2 regions of the Bacillus sp. M13(2017) genome follow, and region 1 is predicted to be linked to the other one. Evidence: riboswitches for the same ligand, from Rfam matches in the RefSeq annotation. Region 1 holds a riboswitch; the other holds the start of a gene.

Region 1 (14,422 bases):
AAAATTACAGAAGTTAGCTAAAGAAGAAGATTCATCGTTGATTCGTGATATAGAAATTAATTTTGCAACAGCATCGACATACTATAAACGTTTTCAAGCAGAAACGAAAAAATAACCTTGCCTGTGCAAGGTTATTTTATTTCTCTTTTGTATTCTTTTTTCGTTCCATCAGAGAAGACAACTTCTAAATCGAATTTTTGATAGTCTTTATCAAGTTTGAACACGTTCACTACTTGATCGATTACTTCTTGGTCAGGAGTGTCTTTATCAAATTTTAATTCTTGTAGAAGTGGGCTTAATTTTGTAATAGCCTCGTCACCTGTAAACTTTGCATTTGTTTTATGATCTTCAAGCTTTGCTTCCATTTTCTTATCAGCCGCTACATTTTTATAATCAGCTTCGTAGTCTTTCTTCGTATCTTCATAGTCTGCATCTAAACTAAATTCATTAAAGTTTAATTTTAAATCTGCAGGAGCCTCATTTTTTGCTTCTTCAGTCGTCTTTTTATTAGAAGTTGTGTCTTCTTTTGCAGGAGCTTTACATCCTGTTAATGCAGGTACTAGCATAAGAGCTAATAAAACTGATAGTAGAATTCTCATTATAAATTCCTCCTTATGTAAATTCGTTCTATACAAGTTTTTCCCAAAAACATGTAATTATGTATGTGTTGAAAATAAATTATTATTCTGCAGTCACAAGGGCTAATCCGCAATTTAAATCAAAAACGATTTGTATGTATATGGTAAATTGAAGTTGTGAGGGAGGGACTAAAATGCATGAAGAATATAAAGAGATAATAAAAAAATCAATTGAATATATAGAGAATCACTTACATGAGGAGCTTACAACAGAAAGAGTGGCATCTCACAGTGCAGTATCGATGTACCATTTTCATCGCATCTTTCAAAGATATGTTGGGATGAGTGTAACGGATTATATTCGAAAGAGAAGGTTAACTCATGCTGCACAAGTTTTAGTGTCAACGGAGAGAGCTGTTATTGATATTGCAGTGCAATACGGTTTTTCCTCACAAGAGGCATTTACGAGAGCTTTTAAAAGAATGTTTCAATTGCCACCAAAGAAATATCGAAAGTACTTCCAGTCATTTTATATAGAAAGAGAGGGTGTTTCAATGCAAAAAGGTATACCAAAAGGATGGATCTTAAGTGGAAGTCATCCTGCTGAATATGAGATGGGTTTAGATTATGAAGTTGTCCATCAAGGAAAAGTATCTGCATACATAAAAGCAAAAGAGAATGTTACGCACGGAGGATTTTCGACATTAATGCAAATGTTCAGAGCGGATAAATATGTAGGGAAGAGATTACGTTTTACAGCATTTGTTAAGAGTGAAAGCGTAAGAGATTGGGCAGGATTGTGGATGCGAGTAGATGGAAAAGATACAGAACCGCTCGCTATGGATAATATGCAAAATCGCCCCATTAAAAATACGAATAACTGGCAATCGTACTCGGTTGTATTAGATATACAAGAAGGAGCGCTTGGTATTGCATTTGGTGTTTTATTATCAGGGGAAGGTTGTGTGTGGCTAGATAGTATTCGATTTGATGAAGTAGATGAAAAAATTCCTTCAACAGATTTGGCAGAGAACTTTTATGAAACACTTTTAGAAGAACCGGTGAATCTACAATTTGAAGAAGTAGAAAAATAAAAACAAGGAGAAAAGATATGTTCAAATATGTAAAACTAATAAGTATTAGTATAGTAATATCGTCTTGTATTATGGGAATTAATTATTTAGTTAGCTATCTTTGGTCAGGGCATATACCTTCTTTGACGTGGAGAACATATTTGATGTTTATGTTTATATTTATTATGAGTTTTAATTCTGTGCAAAAAGAGGGAGAAGAGGATTATTGACAATAATTAGAAAAGGTATATAATCTAAATGTAAGTGATCACTTGCATTAGGGAGAGAGGTTTTTTATGGCGCGCTCAAAGACAGCAGAAAAAATTATTCAAGCAGCAATTGAATTAGTGAAAGAAAAGGGATATACGGCGGCAACAACGAAGGAAATTGCAATGCGTGCTGGTGTTAATGAAGTAACGATATTCCGCAATTTTAAAAGTAAAAAGGGTGTTATTGAAGCGGCGGTTGCTGAATTTTCATATGTCCCGCATTTAAAACATTTTTTACAAACAGAAATTGTATGGGAATTAGAAACGGATTTAAAGAACTTAGCGAGGCATTATCATAAATTTTTAGATAGCATAAAAGACATTATTTCTATCGGTATACGTGAGGCGAGGGAATTTCCTGAATTAGATGAGGAAATCTCCAAAATTCCAAAAGGGTTAAAAGAAGAATTAATCATATATTTTGCTGAAATGCAGGAACAGGGAAAGGTTATTCATACAAATATTGAAGCGCAAGTAATGAATTTTATATGGATTAATTTTGGTTACTTCTTATCTAAATTACGTTTTGAAAACCGACTTATGGAAATCGATGATGAGAAATTTATTGAGAATAATATAGTTTTATATGCTAGGGCTTTAAGACCCTAGTATTTATTTAAAAACAAAATGTAAGTAAGTACTTGCTTGCTGTACGGGAGAGCGGGAAGATGGATACATTAAAACAGTTTTTAAAAAGACCAGGTACGTATATTGGAATGGTAGTAGCGCTATCGTTCCAACTTGTTTTCTTTTGTGTTTGGTTAACGGCATATGATGGAGTGAATGAAAGGGCAGACCAAATGCGTATTGCTATTGTGAATGAAGATGGAAATATAGGTAGTAAAATAGCAGAAGGCTTACAGAGAAGTTTACCATTTCAGGTGAAAGCAGAACAGTCTGTGGAAAAAGCAAATAAAGCAATGAATGACCATGTATACGATATGATTATTGAAATTCCTGCTTCTTTTTCAAAGGATATAAATGAAACAGGAAAATCAAATTTAAACTTTCACATTAATCAAGCGAATGCCATGATGGCAAAGCAACTGATGGAAGGAGCCGCAAAACAAATCCGAGACAATGTAAATAAAGAGATAACAAGTTATAAAAAACAAGCGATTGTGGGGAAATTACAAGCTGTAGGGCCTGAAAATGTAGAAGTAATAAAAGGGTTAAACGAAGATTCAATTAGTTTTACAGTGCATAGAGTAAATGATGCAAAAGGATTTTCGGTTAACATGGTACCACTAATGATGGTATTAGCTTCATTTGTAGGAGCCATGATCATGAGTATGGAACTATCAAAAGTTGCAAAGGAAGTAAAGAACGGTTGGAGTAATTTTGTATCAAGACAGGTTATTAACAGTATAGTATCAATTTTACTTGCATGTATTACAATTGGTTTGATGAGAGGATTTCAAATTGAAATACATGAAGCAGTATGGAGTATATGGATGTTTCAAGCGATAGTCTTCTTCGCCTTTCTTTCATTAACACAAATGTTCATAGCTGTTTTCGGAAACGCAGGTATGATTTTTAATATTATCTCGCTATCACTACAACTTGTAAGTTCGGGTGTAATTGTACCGCATGAAATGCTTTCTAAAACATATCAAACAATGGGTGAAGTATTTCCCGCAACATATGCAGCAAATGGCTATTATACAATAATATTTGGGGGAGTTAGTCTAGAGAAAAATATTATTTCATTATTAGTCATTATATTAGTTACGCAATTGGTAGCGGTAATTACTGTATCTATAAAAGGAATAGTAAAGAGAAGAAGTCATGTAGTTAAAGAAGTATAAAATAAAAAGGTATCCTGTGATTGGATACCTTTTTATTTTATTATTTTGCAACTTCTGTCCACTTGTAGTTAAATTCACCGCCGAAGTCAGTTGTTACAAGCCCTTTAATGAAAGAGCGTTGTAGGTAAGAACGACCTTGTTGGTATAAAGGAGCGACAGCACCGTCTTGTAATAGAATTTTTTCAGCTTGCTTCATTGCTTCAAAGCGTGCTTTTTCATCGCCAGCTAAATCTGTTTTCACTTTATGAATTAGCTCATCGTACTCTTTGTTAGAGTATTTATCGAAGTTATAAGCACTATCTGTTGTAAATAAATCTAAGAATGTAATTGGATCAGCGAAGTCAGGGCCCCACCCGTCAATACCAATTTCATAGTCACCACTTAATAGTAGTTTCAACTGTTGTTTGCGTGGTTGCGGTTTTAAATTCACTGTTAATCCATCTAAGTTTTTTTCTAATTCACCTTTTAAATATTCACCAGTCTTTTTAGCTAAAGCATTATCACTTGTTAATAGTTCGATTGTTACTTTGTCAGTACCAAGTTCTTGTTTTGCTTTTTTCCAATTTTCTTTCGCTGTTTTCACATCATCCTTGACTAGATTTCCATTTTCTTTACGGAAGTCATTGCCTTCTGGGCTCTTTGCAAATTTCGCAGGAACCATTCCTTCAGCTGGAACAGCGCCGTTATTTAAGATTGTTTCTACGTAAGCTTTTTTATTCATTGCGCCGTTAATAGCAAGGCGTGCATGTTGATTTTTTAATGTTTCATTTTTCTGATTTAGTCGTAAAAATTGAATGCCGACTTCAGCGCGTTCCTTGAAGTTTGGATCGCTTTTATATTTATCAACAAACTCTGCAGTTAAAGCAACACGATCAATTTGTCCTGAATCATATAAGTTCACTTCTGTAGACTTATCTTTAACGACATTGAAGTTGATTTCTTCTAATTTTACAGTTTTAGCATCCCAATAGTTAGGGTTTTTCTTCAATTGGAAGCTTTGTTCATGTTTCCAGTTCTCTAATGTGAAAGCACCGTTGTAAATTAAATGATTTGTTTCTAAACCATATTTATCGCCTTGAGACTTTAAGTACTCTTCATTAATTGGTAAGAATGTTGAGAATGTCGTTAAGCTTAAGAAGTAGGGAACAGGACGGTCTAGTTGTACTTCTAACGTTTTGTCATCAACAGCTTTGACCCCTAGTTGATCAATTGGCAATTGTTTTTGGTTTATTTGTTTCGCATTCTTTATATCGAAGAATAAGAATGCGTATTCAGCTGCTGTATTAGGATTTACAGCACGTTGCCAAGCGAAGGCAAAGTCCTTTGCTGTAACAGGAGTACCGTTTGACCATTTTGAATCACGCAGATGGAATGTATATTTTGTTTTATCGGGACTAATGTCAACCGACTCAGCGACGCCAGGAACCGGTTTATTATCTTCTCCCATTGCATATAACCCTTCAAAAACATTGCGCATTACGTTCATGGATTCCCCATCCGTTGCTTTTGCAACATCCATTGTTGGAATTTCTGAAGCGAATGATAAGTTAATTGCCTGTTTATCAGGTGCTTTATCGTTTGCTTTCGCTCCGCTTGCATTATCTTTATTTCCCCCGCAAGCAGTTAGTAATAGACTTGCCCCTAAAACAGATGCAACAACAGGTACAACTTTTTTCTTCATTGTTCGTTCCTCCCTAAATGTGTTGTTCGTAACGTCATAATGTCCGTGTCTTGAAGTGGCTATAGAAGGAGATAAAACCTATTATAAATATTTGTTTATAGGTAATCATGTGTTCTATATGTATATACATGTTGAACTATAATCTATCGTTATGTGTTTCAACGTAGTAGACATTATATTTTGATGGTGAAATATTTTGTTTCTTTGAATATTTAGAATATTAGCACTGGAAAGAACTATATGTCAATAGTAAAAATAGATTGTTAATTTCTTAGAATAATATATTAAAAAAGCAGATTCTCATGTGTGAGAGAACCTATTTTTAATATATTTTGCTAAAAAAACAATTGGTGTGGGCTAATAATAAGTGGGGATGAAGAACCCCCCACTTATTAAAGTTTCACTTTATTTTTCAATTTTTGCCCACTTGAAGTTTAATTGACCTGCAAAGTCTACTTGCACAATTCCTTTCACATAAGAACGTTCTAAATAAGATTCGCCTTTTTGGTAAAGAGGAGCGATAACAGAGTCTTTAAATAATATTTTCTCGGATGCTAGTAATGCTTCCCAGCGAGCTTTTTCATCACCAGCTAAAGTTGTTTTCACTTTTGCTATTGTTTCATCGAATTCCTTATTAGAGTAATGATCTAAGTTATAAGGGTTATTCGTTGTAAATAGCTCAAGGAATGTAATTGGATCCGCAAAGTCAGGGCTCCAGCCATCAATTCCGATTTCGTAGTCACCTTTTAATAAAAGCGAAACTTGTTGCTTACGCGGTTGCGGTTTTATATTTACTGTTAATCCATCTAGATTCTTTTCTAGTTGTCCTTTTAAGAATTCACCAGTTTTCTTATCAAGGTCAGCATCACTCGTTAATAATTCTAATGTTATCTTTTCCGAACCAAGCTCTTGTTTAGCTTTTTTCCATAACTCTTGTGCAGATTTTGTATCAACTTTTGTTAAATCGCCGTTTGCAGTACGGAAGTCTTTTCCTTCAGGTCCTTTTGCAAAGTTTTTTGGAACGAGACCAAATGTTGGTGTAGATCCATCATTTAATAACGTATTTACAAAGGATTTTCTATCAATTGTTTGATCAATTGCTTGGCGTGCAGAAACGTTTTGAAGCACTTTGTTTTGTTGATTCATACGTAAAAATTGTACGCCTACGTTTGGACGTTCTTTAAAGTTAGCATCCTTTTTATATTTATCGACGAAGTCAGATGTTAGTTTTATACGATCTAATTGTTTTGACTCGAATAAATTTACTTCTGTTGATTTTTCTTTTACGACGTTAAAATTGATTTCTTCTAGTTTGACAGTATCTTTATCCCAATAGGTAGGGTTTTTCTTGAATTTAAAGCTTTGTTCGTGCTTCCAATCGCTTAGTGTAAAAGCTCCGTTGTACAAGATTGTATTATCTTCTAAAGCGTACTTATCACCTTGTGCTTTAAAGAATTCCTCGTTAATTGGTAGAAATGTTGGGAACGCTGTTAAGCTAATAAAATACGGAACAGGACGCTCCAATTCTACCTCAAACGTATGGTCATCAACTGCTTTTACACCAAGTTGGTCGGCTGGAAGTTCTTTGTTGTTAATTTTTGTTGCGTTTTTAATATCAAAGAATAGAAATGCATATTCAGAGGCTGTTGCTGGATCTACGGCTCTTTGCCAAGCGAACACAAAATCTTTAGCTGTAACAGGAGTGCCGTTTGACCATTTTGAATCTCGCAAATGGAATGTGTATTTCGTTTTATCGCCACTTACTTCATGAGATTTTGCAACACCAGGAACAGGTTTGTTACCTTCACCAAGATTATACAAACCTTCAAATACGTTTCTCATTACTTGACCAGAATCAGTATCTGTAGCACGAGCCGTATCCATTGTTCGTATTTCAGTAGGTGAAGATAAGTTTAAAACCTGTTTACTAGGTGCCTCGTCTTTTGCATTTGCTCCGCTTGCTTCGTTTTTATAACTACCGCAACCAGTTAATAAAATACTTACTCCTACAACTGATGCAATACCGGGTACAAACTTCTTTTTCATTTGATTTTCCTCCTAAATAATTAAGTTTGGATGATGATGAGGGAAATGAAAAATAAAAAATCCCTCTTTTCATATTGAGAAAGAGGGATTTTTACGTACAAGTTATGCACCCGTATATAAACGAAGTCCCTCATTCTATCTTTCAAGCATAAAGCTTGCAGGAAGTGGCACAGTATTCAAAATGAACCTGTTGCCGAGGTTTCAAAGGGCCAGTCCCTCCACCTCTCTTGATACAATGAGTAAACGAATAAATTTTATTAATTTTTGTGTTTCTTTGATAATTCAAAATCTTACACCTTGAATAATGAAGTGTCAACTGAATGGAATATAGTTTAAATTTTCAGTTTTCTTAAATAAAAAGACCACTGCATATGGCAGTGGTTTTTCTACTAGAAGTTAAAGTTATCTGGATCTGGACCAACGCGACGATCTTCATTTAAAGCTTGAATTGCTTTCATATCATCAGCACTTAATTCAAAGTCGAAGATGTTTGCATTTTCAATAATGCGATGTTCTTTAATTGATTTAGGAATTGTTACAACTTTGTTTTGTAAATCCCAGCGTAAAATAATTTGCGCAGTTGATTTATTATATTTTGTCGCAATTTCTTGTAACGTTGGATTATCTAGTAGTTGTCCTTGCATTAATGGTGACCAAGCTTCAAGCTGGATATTATGTTCTTTACAGAATGCATGTAACTCTTCTTGTGCTAAACGTGGGTGGTATTCCACTTGGTTGACCATTGGCTTAATTTCAGCAATTTCAAATACGTCTTGTAAGTGGTGAATGTGGAAATTACTCACACCGATAGCGCGAACACGACCATCTTTATAAAGTTTTTCTAATGCTTTCCATGATTCAGTATATTTCCCTTTTACAGGCCAATGTACTAAATATAAATCTAAATATTCTAGACCTAATTTCTCTAATGTAGTTTCAAATGCTTGAAGTGTTGTTTCATATCCTTGATCGCTATTCCATACTTTTGAGGTAATAAATAATTCTTCACGTGAAACACCGGATTCACGAATCGCTTGTCCAACGCCTTCTTCATTTTGATAGATTGCTGCAGTATCGATGCTGCGGTAGCCATTTTTAATTGCTGCTTTTACAGAATCAATTACTTCTGAACCATCTTCTACTTTAAAAACACCTAAACCAAACCAAGGCATTTTTACACCGTTATGTAATGTTGTATAGTCTTTTAAACTTGTTAAAATCATATTATTTCCCCCTAGCTTTTTTGTTTGTTGCTTCTACTGCTTTTTGAATTGCCTCTGAAAAATTATACTCGTATAAAATTTTGAGACCCTCAGCTGTGGAACCACCTGGCGTTGTTACTTGTTCGCGGAGGTTAGCTGGATTTTGCGTTTGTTCGAGCATAGAAGCAGAGCCAGAAATCATTTGAATGACAAGATGTTTTGCGGTTTCTTCATCGACTCCATAACTTTTTGTTGCTTCAATTAAGCTTTCAGCAAAGTAATAAAGGAAGGCTGGTGCACTTCCAGTAACTGCAGTAAGCTGATGAACTTCTTCCTCAGTACAAAGTTGCGAAGTACCAATACCTTTTAAAAGTAGTTGCAGGGTTTCTTGATGTATCTCGTTTACTGATTGTCCCATTGTATATAAGGAGATAGACTTTCCAATTTCAGCAGCTGTATTAGGCATAATCCAAGCAACAGGCGTGCCTTTTGGGAGTCTAGCTTCTAAATAAGATGGTCCAATGCCAGCTGCTACTGTTACGACTAGTTGATTTGATAGTAACGGAGATAGCTCAGCTAATAACTCTTCATGAGCAGAAGGTGGCATTGCTAAAACAACCGTATCAACAGATGTAACATGCTGCTTCCAATCTGTTGTAGTAGACACATCATATCGCCCTTGTAATTGCTTTAGCTTTTCTACGTTGCTTCGGTTAGAAACGATAATTTCTTCGATGTATTCTTTGCTTGTTTTAAGTAATCCGGAAAATATAGCTTCTGCCATACGACCAGCACCAATAAATAAAATTCGATGTTTAGTTAGCATATCCTTTATTCCTTTCTAGTAGAGATATGTTATAAAAACGATATCATCTTTAAGAGAATTTTGTAAAAAGAAAAGACTTACCGTAGATGGAATGGATAATGAGAAGGCGGAAATTCATGGTAAAGGAAGGAGCTATTCCTTATATTGGTTTATACATCATGCTAATATTAACTGTTATTAATCTCTTTATATGTGTAGCTGGTTTGCTAGAGTGGAAGAGCAATTATAAGGGACAAGAACATAAAAATAACTATATCTAGAAAATAATTAGAATTGAAAAACCCCTGAAGCATATATGCTTCAGGGGTTTACTAATAGAATATAAGATTATGCTTTTGTCATACCAAGTAATACAGCGCCGCCGATAATTAAAACACTACCTAGTGCAATAAAGATCAATTGACGTTTTGTTTTCTTTTCACCTAAGAATACAATCGCACCGAATGTTGAGATAACGATTCCAGTTTGAGATAATGGGAAGCTTGTTGCTACTCCAACACGTGGTAATGAAAGAAGTAAGAATAAGTTTCCAGTTCCCCATAGTAAACCAGACAAAGCATTACGGATTGCATATTTGTTAAATGGTTTATGTTTAGACGTCAGTACAACCGCACCAACAAACATACCAACTGCTTGTGGTAAGATAGCAGACCAACCATCAATATTATACCAACGAATAATTATTACATATACAAGATAGCCGAAAGTAGAAACAATTAAAGTAAGAAGTCCTTTTTTCAATTGTCCAGGTGGCTGAGCATTTTCTTTATCATCTAATGATGTGAATACAACACCAACTACGATTAATAGGATTGCAATCGTTCCCAGAATGATTGTTGTCGTAGTAGTCCACTCACGGAAAGCGATAACCCCAAAGATAGAAGTTGCAACAAGTTGCATACCAGTAGAAATCGTTACAGTAGTTGAAACACCTAGTTTTTCAACTGTTTTTAATTGGTTTACTTGTCCTAAAGCCCAGAATAAACCTGAGATAAAACCAACAATTAAGATTGTCATTGTTAAAGCTGGTTGAGTAAATACATACATAATTGTTGCGAAGAATAGAGCACCGATTGTCATACCTACCGTTTGGCTATATGCACCACCGCCCATTTTTACGCTTACTAATAAGATGTTTCCCCATGCAATTGCAGGAAGAAGCGCTAATAAAATGTCCATTACAAGACTCCCTTCGGTTTGCTATACCAATATAGTTACATATCGTTCTAACGATCGGTAATGCACCACTAATAGAGTAGAAGATTACCGATCGCTAAAACAGGATGAAGAATTCACGATATAAATGCGTTTTCATTTCTTCATTTTTTGAAACACCTCCATATAATAACAGGAAATTGCCTATTTTAGAAAGTGAATTCAAATAAAATGTCTATTTTAATAAGAGGTAAAATTCAGTTATTTCCCATTGGTATATTTTATTTCCTAAGAAATAAAGAAGCAGCTTTGACAAAAGCTGCTTTAAGAGTTAGTGATTCTTTTATTAATAAGTTGAATACATAGTAGAAATACGAGTGACATACCGATAGTAATAACTACAAGTGTCCAGGCGAGTTGCATATTACTTGCATCAATAGCCATGTAAATTGCAGTTGGGATTGTCTGTGTTTTACCAGGAATGTTCCCGGCAAACATAAGTGTAGCACCAAACTCTCCGAGTGCGCGGACAAAGCTCAAAATCATCCCGCTTAGTAATGCGGGAAATGCGAGTGGAAGTGTAACGTGTAGAAAAACTTGATATTCACTTGCGCCAAGGTCACGAGCACTTTCTTCAATTTGTACATTTGCGATAGAAAACCCTGTTTTCGCTGATTGGTACATAAGCGGAAATGCAACAACTGTAGAAGCGATGATCGCAGCAGTAGATGTGAACATAATAGACTGCTGAAATAATGATTCAATCCACTTTCCGATCGGGCTGTTGTTTCCAAAGATGATAATGAGAAAGAAGCCGATAACAGTTGGTGGAAGTACCATTGGTAATAAAAATATGGTTTCTAATAGTACTTTATATCGCCATGAGGAGCGAGCTAGTGCTCGCCCGACAATTGTCCCTAAAATTGTAACGAGAATAGTGGCACACGCAGCTACTCTTAAAGATAGAAAGACAGGCGATAAAATAGCATCAATGCTCATAGTAATTACGACAGGACTGTAAATCCATATTTCTTAAAGATAGATTGTGCATCTTTTGACTGCAAATACTCATAAAATGAGGTCGCCTCTTTCTTATGTTTAGATTCCTTTATAACACCTAAAGGATAGTGGATTGGCTCATGAGAAGTAGCTGCTGCTGTCTCACCAATCTTTACTTTATCCGAAATGAGAGCATCTGTTTTGTATACGATACCAGCATCGACATTCCCTGTTTCTACATATGTTAACACTTGGCGAACATCTTTTGTAAATACGACTTTATTTTGAACATCATTCCAAAGGTTTTCGTGTGTTAGAGAAGCCTTTGCATATTTGCCAGCAGGTACAGATTCAGGTGTACCAAGTGCAATTTTTTTGATTTTCTCATCTTTTAAATCTTGAAATTTTGTAAGAGAACTATCTTTAGGGATGACTAGAACTAGTTCATTTCCAAGAAGATTTTTCCCTTCTTTTTCATTAATGAATCCTTTTTTTACAAGGGTTTGGAATTTATCTTCTGCTGCTGAGAAGAATAAATCAGCAGGTGCACCTTGTTCAATTTGTTGTTGAAGTGCTCCAGAAGCACCGAAGTTAAAAGAAAGTTTGATATTTGGCTCTTTTTCTTTATATTGTTTTTCGATTTCTTTTAATGCATCTTGTAAGCTTGCAGCAGCTGAGATAGTCAGTTCAACTGTTTTATCCTCTTTAGCAGCTGAATTTGTATGCTTTTCCCCACTTGTACAAGCAGCGCTAAATATAAGAAGGAAAGAAAGTATAAGTGCCCCGATGGAACGTAATATAAATTTATTCATAAAAAAATACCCTTTCATTTTGATACATCTAATTATAACTAAATATAACTAAATATAACTAGTTATAATTGAATATAATTTGAACATATATCTATTTTTTAAAAATAGGAGAAATATTCTTTTCTTTGTTACAATGAAAGGAGAAAGTGAGGAATCGTCTATGGATCATCATTCCTACACAACGGAAGAAGTAGCAAAGCGATTAAAAGTATCGAAATTAACTGTATACGACTTAATTAAAAAAGGAGAACTTCCTTCTTATAGAGTTGGTAGACAGATGCGCATTGATGCAGCAGATTTAGATCAATATATAAAGCAAATGAAAACAGGAAAGGTACAAGTTAATCCTGTAAAAAACGATGGTAGTAGTAACTTGAACACGTGTATTATTAGTGGTCAAGAACTAACGTTAGATATGTTAGCTAAACGTATAGAAAATCGTTTGCCAAGTTCTAATGTTTTAAGAGCGTATCAAGGTAGCTTAACAAGTTTGGTGAAAATGTATCAAGGAGAAGGAAGTATCGTTAGTTTGCATTTGTTTGATGGTGAAACGGGTACATATAATATTCCTTACGTAAAACGCATTTTAGTAGGACAGCCATGTATTATGATTAATTTATTGTCCAGAAATGTGGGATTTTATGTCCGAAAAGGAAATCCGAAGAGAATAAAGACATGGGCTGACATATCCGGGTCCACTATAAAGTTTGTGAATCGAGAAAAGGGTTCTGGTATTAGAGTGTTAGTGGATGAACAATTACGAATCCAAAAATTAAATAAAGCTGATATTAGTGGATATGAATGGGAAGAATCGAATCATCTTGGTGTTGCCACGCAAGTTGCAAATGGAAAAGCTGATGTAGGAGTAGGTTCAGAAAAGTTTTCGCAAATTGTAAATGTGGACTTTATTCCGATCATGAAAGAACAGTATGATTTAGTAATTTTGAAGAATAAAGAAAATGAAGAGCTGATTGAAGTTGTGAAAGACATTCTGCAATCGGAAGAATTTCATAATGAATTAAATGCGATTGGCGGATATGATATTACGAAAACGGGTCAAATTATATATGAAATAAAGTGAAACTTTAATCAGTGGGGGGTTCTTCATCACCCACTGATTATTAGCCCTCACCAATCGGACTTTAATGGGCAGCCTGATCCCCACCTAACTTCTTTGCTTTCGCTGAATTTCGAGGTGGGGGTCTTACTGCCCATTAAAGCGGGACAAACTAAAAAGCTGCTTGTCTATAAGACGAGCAGCTTTTTCTATATATAAAGGGGTTTGGGGAAACAAAGTGTTAAACAAGACCTTGAGCAAGTGTATAAATGAAAGCCGTAAGAAGAGTAGCTCCACTTGCAAGTCCGATAAAGTCTGATTTGTTGAAAGTAATGTTGTTCATTATAATCTCTCCTTATTTGTTTAATGTAGTTGCAACAGCTTTTGCATCGACAAGTGCGGATAGCACCATGCCCATTGTATTTAAAAATTTATTTGATTTTATATTGTTCATCATGCGTATCCGCTCCTTTTCGAATTGTTGTTGCCCTGCTTATGTCTTAATTATAGGGAATATGGCTACTTGCAACTATCGAATTAGCTTACGAAAGACTTACACTTTTGTAAGAAAAAAAGACATTCATGTAAGAATGTCTTTCACAGCATATTGATATGATGATGGTCTTCAATTGTTTTTAAAAAACTACGCATTGAATTTGTCATATAGCTATCTTTACGGCGTATGAAAACCGTTGAAATACTGCCGTATTTTTCAGGGATTGCATGACAATGTACCTTACCTGCTTTAGAAAGATGATGGACAGCAGACTGTGGTACGAGTGTAATTCCGAGACCGAGTGCAACACTGTTTAATATTGTCTCTAATATATTGAATTCCATAATTCTTTTTGGTAGCAAACCTTCATCTTTAAGCCAACGTTCTAGTTTGGAGCGGTATCCACATCCTTGGTTAAAA
Region 2 (5,467 bases), on a different contig from region 1:
AATAAATTATTTACTTCCGCATCATTTAAATCATAATAACTCCACGTACCTTTTGTTTCTTTTACAATTAAACCTGCATCTAATAAAATCTTTAAATGATAGGACAACTTAGATTGCGTCATTTCAAAAATCTCTGCTAAATCACATACACAAGTCTGGCCTCGCTGGCAAAGTTCATACATAATCTCTAAACGCTTTTGATCCGCTAATGCTTTAAATTTTTTCTCATAGAGCTGAAAATCTTGTGCCATTTTAGTCCCCTCTCCCTTCATCAAATTTTTTTGATGTTTATAGTATATATGTAGTTTAGCTCTTTATGCAACTAATTAATCAATTTTTTTTGATTAATATATTCTTCTCTTCTTTCCCTTAACAGAACTTTTAAGTTATCAAATTACAAAATGCCCTGCATAACAGGGCTATTTTGTAGAATTATGTATGTTTGTATTTGAAATCATACGAAATACTTTCACATAGAAAACTGCACTAACAAGGGTACAAAGTAATATAATTCCGAACACAACAATTGGAGATAGCCATGTAGAAAATACAATCATTATTGGTGCAATAAAACGCCCAATGGTAAATTGTAAATTAGATGCTGCCATATACTGTCCTCTAGAATTTTCAGGTGCATATTTACTGACGAAACTATGTACAACTGGCGAACGAATCAATTCCCCAATAGTTAATATTGCCATAAAGCCAAATAGTAGCCATATATTCGTTGTTAACCCTATTAAAAACATACCCATTCCAAATAATATATTAGAGACAATTAAAACGTTTCGGTCGCTCCAATTCTCAAAATATTTTGCAACTGGTAAAGAACATAAAACAAACAAAATGCCATTTAACCCCATCATCCATCCGAAAATTTCAGTATTACTCAAAGAGAATGAACCAGTACTCCATGAGAAAAGAGATTGAGTTGGTACAAATTCCTTTACATATAATGCAAGATAAAGATCTAGCTGCATGAAAGCTATCATAATCAAAACTCCCGCAAATATGTAAAGAGAGAAAATTTTATCACTAAAAATTTTCATATAATTATTCCATTGTTCTTTAAAGATTTTTGATATTGGATTGTTATCTCCATCATTTTTAGAAGCTTCGGGAAGCGTTTCTCTAATTATGAAATAGATTGCTATAAAATAAATAAATGTAACAATTGTACAAGTCCATAACAATTCACTTCGATAATGAAAGAAGAAAAATGAACCTAACACTGGTCCAAATACAGCACCAATATTATTTGCTGTAACAAAAGTGGCAAAGACCACCCTTCTATCCTTTTCTGGCACTATATCAGCTATCATTGCAGAACTTGCTGGACTGTATATTGCCCCGCTAATTCCAATACCGATATAGGCTAAATAATTAATCCAATGTGAATGAGATAAAGCAAAAACTGCAAACATTGCTACTTGTATGATTGTGCCTAATAGCATGACAGGTCGACGCCCTAATCGATCAGCTAAATATCCACCTAACAAATTACCTATTATGCCTACAAGAGGTATAATTGCCATTAAAATTCCGCCAATTGCTTTACCAAAAGCATCGCTATAGTATATTGCCATAAACGGAAAATACATCCAAAACAATGTATTGAACATAGTTTCGCCAATCAATCTAGTTTTTAAATTTCTGTCCCAAGATAACCATTTCAACGTAATACATCCCCTATTTTAACTTTTCAAATATTCACTATACATTCTATAAACTGTCAGTCCAAGGGAAATATAATAACATAAATTGAATTTATTTTACAAATTAATATAGAAATATAAATTTTAATTACAACACATTCTCTAGTTATTATCCTTTAATGCAATTCGAACTCACAGATCACCGTTACTATTAAACTAGACTAGACCAGATTCAAGATATCACTAAAGAAATAAATGATTCATAAATAGAAAAGAACATTGATTTTTCAATGTTCTTTTCTATTATTTCTGCATATGAATTAGATTTATATTCGAAAAAGCGCCTTACCCTTGATTCCTCTGCACCTCTTTAAACTCCTCCTTCACCTTATCTAACAATCCTTCTTCCGTAATTAATCGATACGCCGTATTTGCTAGTGCTTTTGCTGATGTAATTAACGCTTTGTCTCCAAGTTCTGAACGTGCTGCTTCTCTAAATTCATTCGTATGTGCAATTAAATCGTCTGGACCAATTTTAATGTACGGATGAATGGTCGGTACGACTTGACTTACGTTTCCTGCGTCTGTTGAGCCGATGCCAAATCTTTCTTTCCGATTTACGTCTTCACCTTGTAATTCTAGCTCTTCGGCTACGACTTCATTAAATGTTTTTGTTACGAGTAGTTCATCGATTTCATTTTGGAATTGATGAATTTTCACTTTCGTACCTGTTGCTAATGCTGCTCCCTCTGCGATATTTCTTACTTTCTCTGTTATTTCCGCACATCTTTTTCTCGTTGCTGCGCGGATGAAGAATCTTGCTGCAGCGTAGTCAGGAATAATGTTAGGTGCTTTTCCGCCCTCAGTAATAACGCCATGAATTTTCACATCTGACGGAAGTTGTTGGCGAAGTGCGTTAATGCTGTTATACAGCTGAATGACCGCATCTAATGCGTTAATTCCTTCTTCTGGTGAAGCTGCGGCGTGAGCTGTTTTTCCGTAAAAATGAAAATCAAGTGGATCGACTGCTAGTGATGGACTCGTTGTCGCTGTTTTTCCGCTCGGATGAATCATAAGTGCCGCATCAATATCTTTAAATAAACCAGCCTTTACATAACTCGCTTTTGCACTACCGTTTGGTCCTCCTTCTTCAGCTGGTGTTCCAAACACGACAACTTCTCCCCCAATTTCTTCAAGCGTTTCTGATAATGCGATTGCTGCCGCAACGCTAATTGTGCCAATTAAATTGTGACCACACGCATGACCAAGTCCTGGTAAAGCATCATACTCAGCTAAAAATGCGATAACTGGTCCTTGTTTTCCTGAGCTTTTTCGCGCAATAAAACCTGTTTCATGTCCAGCTATATTGTGCTGCAACTGAAACCCTGCGCTCCCTAGCAATAAACTTAACGTTCTTGATGCGTAAAACTCTTGGTTACCTATCTCCGGATTCGCATGAATATCATGACTTGTTTCTATGTACTTTTCCTTATTTCTTTCAATACTCTCTTCGATTGTTTTTCTTTGTGACGTTACTCCAGTAGCTCCCATTTTTCTTCCCCCTTATATTTTCACATAAAAAAGCCTCTTTCTAAAAGATAGAAAGAGGCTTCTGCATATACAGTCAAAATGAGCTTCTTTCTTATCTTTCAAGTTACCTTGCTGGAATTGGCACAGTATTCATAATGAATCCGCTGCCGAGGTGTCATAGGGCCAGTCCCTCAACCTCTCGTGATAAGAATTTTCATAAAATTATATTAAATTACATTCATTCTAAGTTCATTCCGATTAAAAGTCAAGGAATTCCTATCCGAATTTACCGAATATCTAAAAATCCTTTTAATACACCAATTGTTTCTGGTGCTTGCAGTCTTGCACATACGTACGGAAATTCCGTACTACCTTCAAACATCATTTGAGATGTAAGCGGTGCACCTGCCCAGAAGATTTCATCATCAATTACTAAGAATGGGAATGCTTTATTTTGTCTTTGTAACTTTACATTTTTCAGTGGAACTGGTCCATCACTATAAACTGTTATTTGCGCATTTGTACGCATTAACGCTTGCCATACTCGCTTATCCACTTGTTTTGTACTTGGAAGTGAAATAATAATTTTTCGTTTTGCGGCTAAAATATCTTTTAATAACCCTTTCGTTTCCTCAAGATTCATTTCCATAAACCAGCGTAAACGTTTCGAAATTTTCCGTTCCCACAATTGTCTTGATGTCGTGCGATCATACACATCTCCGTGACGTTCTATATGAGCTGTTAATTGTGATAATGCTTGTTTTCTCGAAAGGTTTTTACGCATATAATGGCAATCTGATAATTGAATGAACTTCCCTCTCGCCCTTGTCACTGCTACATTGACGAGGCGATGGTTTTTGTGATCAAAGAATAATACGCCAGGTCGTTCTTGCGGATAACTGTCAACCGTATCAAAGATCATCATATCTCTTTCAGAACCTTGGAACTTATGAACTGTTGCCGCTAATACTGGTATGTTTTGATATTTCGTTCTCTGCAACATTTCTCTAATACACGTCGATAAAAAGCGTGACTGCGCCCTGTAAGGTGTCACAACACCAATCGATTGAACACCATCTAACAATCCGATTAACATCATTTGCATTGCTACTAAACCAGACATAATGTTAAAACGTGAACCAGATGCAGCGTCTTTTAACGAAAAGGCTCCCATTTGGCTCGTATCGAATAAAACACTCGCCTCATTTGCGAACGGCTGCAATTGCGCAAGTTCTTTACGCTCTGAAACAGACGGATGATCGTATACTCTATTTTTATAAATAAACGAATTCGTAAACTTCGATATATCCGCATGCATACGTCTTTGTTCCTGCAACATAAATAGGTTCGGATGTGCTTCTGATTTATTAACAGACTCAACAATCCCAGCATGGTAAAACATATCTTCCCCGAGCCATTTGCGAACAAGTTCATGGTTCGCCATCGCAATTGGAGGTAATTGTAAAAAGTCGCCACAAACGACGATACGTTTTCCAAGTGAAGCAGCTAATGCGATTTGCGGAACATATGCCATACTCACTTCATCTACGACAACTAAATCAAATGTACGCTCATAAATCAGTGAATCAATGGCACATTTCGATAAAGTCGCGCCGATTACTTTCGCATTTTCAATGTATTCTTTTTCTACTTCTTTAATTTTTGCTTTTTGCTTTCGAAGATCACTTTCAATCTCTTGTATACGCTTCTTATCAGCAGAAGTCGCTTTATATGATAAAATCTTTTCTCGAAGATCTTGTCGTGTTTCCTCTAAATAGAGTCTTTCTTCTCCCCAAGATCCGTTCGTCGTTTCAACTAACTTCGACGCAAGTAACGTTTCATGATTTCGTATATGTTCATGTTGGCTATAACCGTAACGAACAATTTCGCCAGGTGTCCATTTCTTTTTCTTCTCAATTTGCTTCGTGACTTCACTCATTAATACGTCTACTGCCGCATTACTATGAGCTAATACAAGTACCGATTTTCCTTTTTGATAATGTGCCGAAATAATACGTGATAAATTGTAAGACTTCCCTGTTCCAGGCGGTCCCCACACGTACGTCGTCGGATTGTAAAATGAACGATACGCCAATTCATTTTTCGGATTTTTCATCTTCTCAATATGCTTCGGACTACTCGTCCCGTCAACAAGACGCTTTATACGATTACGTTTTAACTTATCTTTACGCGCTTCTTTCAATCGCTCTTGCAGTTGCTCTAACAATTGCCACGGTTCACTGTATAAAACAGCTTCTCGTATTTCACCTTGTATATAATCA

Evidence for each region. A riboswitch is a leader RNA that binds a small molecule or an ion and turns the genes downstream of it on or off. The one in region 1 is predicted to bind S-adenosylmethionine.
Region 2: it holds a riboswitch for S-adenosylmethionine, as region 1 does, so the genes downstream of both, CGQ22_RS21320 (M20 family metallopeptidase) here and CGQ22_RS29805 (peptide ABC transporter substrate-binding protein) in region 1, are expected to answer to the same signal.

The regions. Positions count from the first base shown of each region.
Region 1 is NZ_KZ268524.1:26,444-40,865, forward strand. Features, by position in the region: gene CGQ22_RS29770 (hypothetical protein) at 1-115, shown strand, start outside; gene CGQ22_RS29775 (YusW family protein) at 132-599, opposite strand; gene CGQ22_RS29780 (helix-turn-helix transcriptional regulator) at 773-1,672, shown strand; gene CGQ22_RS29785 (hypothetical protein) at 1,690-1,881, shown strand; gene CGQ22_RS29790 (TetR/AcrR family transcriptional regulator) at 1,948-2,529, shown strand; gene CGQ22_RS29795 (YhgE/Pip domain-containing protein) at 2,589-3,728, shown strand; gene CGQ22_RS29800 (peptide ABC transporter substrate-binding protein) at 3,769-5,409, opposite strand; gene CGQ22_RS29805 (peptide ABC transporter substrate-binding protein) at 5,815-7,455, opposite strand; SAM riboswitch class I at 7,588-7,692, opposite strand; gene CGQ22_RS29810 (aldo/keto reductase) at 7,845-8,678, opposite strand; gene proC (pyrroline-5-carboxylate reductase) at 8,680-9,483, opposite strand; gene CGQ22_RS32225 (hypothetical protein) at 9,600-9,743, shown strand; gene CGQ22_RS29820 (GRP family sugar transporter) at 9,811-10,662, opposite strand; gene modB (molybdate ABC transporter permease subunit) at 10,963-11,637, opposite strand; gene modA (molybdate ABC transporter substrate-binding protein) at 11,643-12,449, opposite strand; gene CGQ22_RS29835 (substrate-binding domain-containing protein) at 12,610-13,530, shown strand; gene CGQ22_RS29840 (DUF3948 family protein) at 13,748-13,849, opposite strand; gene CGQ22_RS29850 (LysR family transcriptional regulator) at 14,104-14,422, opposite strand, start outside.
Region 2 is NZ_KZ268509.1:162,337-167,803, reverse strand. Features, by position in the region: gene arsR (arsenical resistance operon transcriptional regulator ArsR) at 1-251, opposite strand, end outside; gene CGQ22_RS21325 (MDR family MFS transporter) at 420-1,676, opposite strand; gene CGQ22_RS21320 (M20 family metallopeptidase) at 2,001-3,206, opposite strand; SAM riboswitch class I at 3,295-3,396, opposite strand; gene CGQ22_RS21315 (AAA domain-containing protein) at 3,472-5,467, opposite strand, start outside.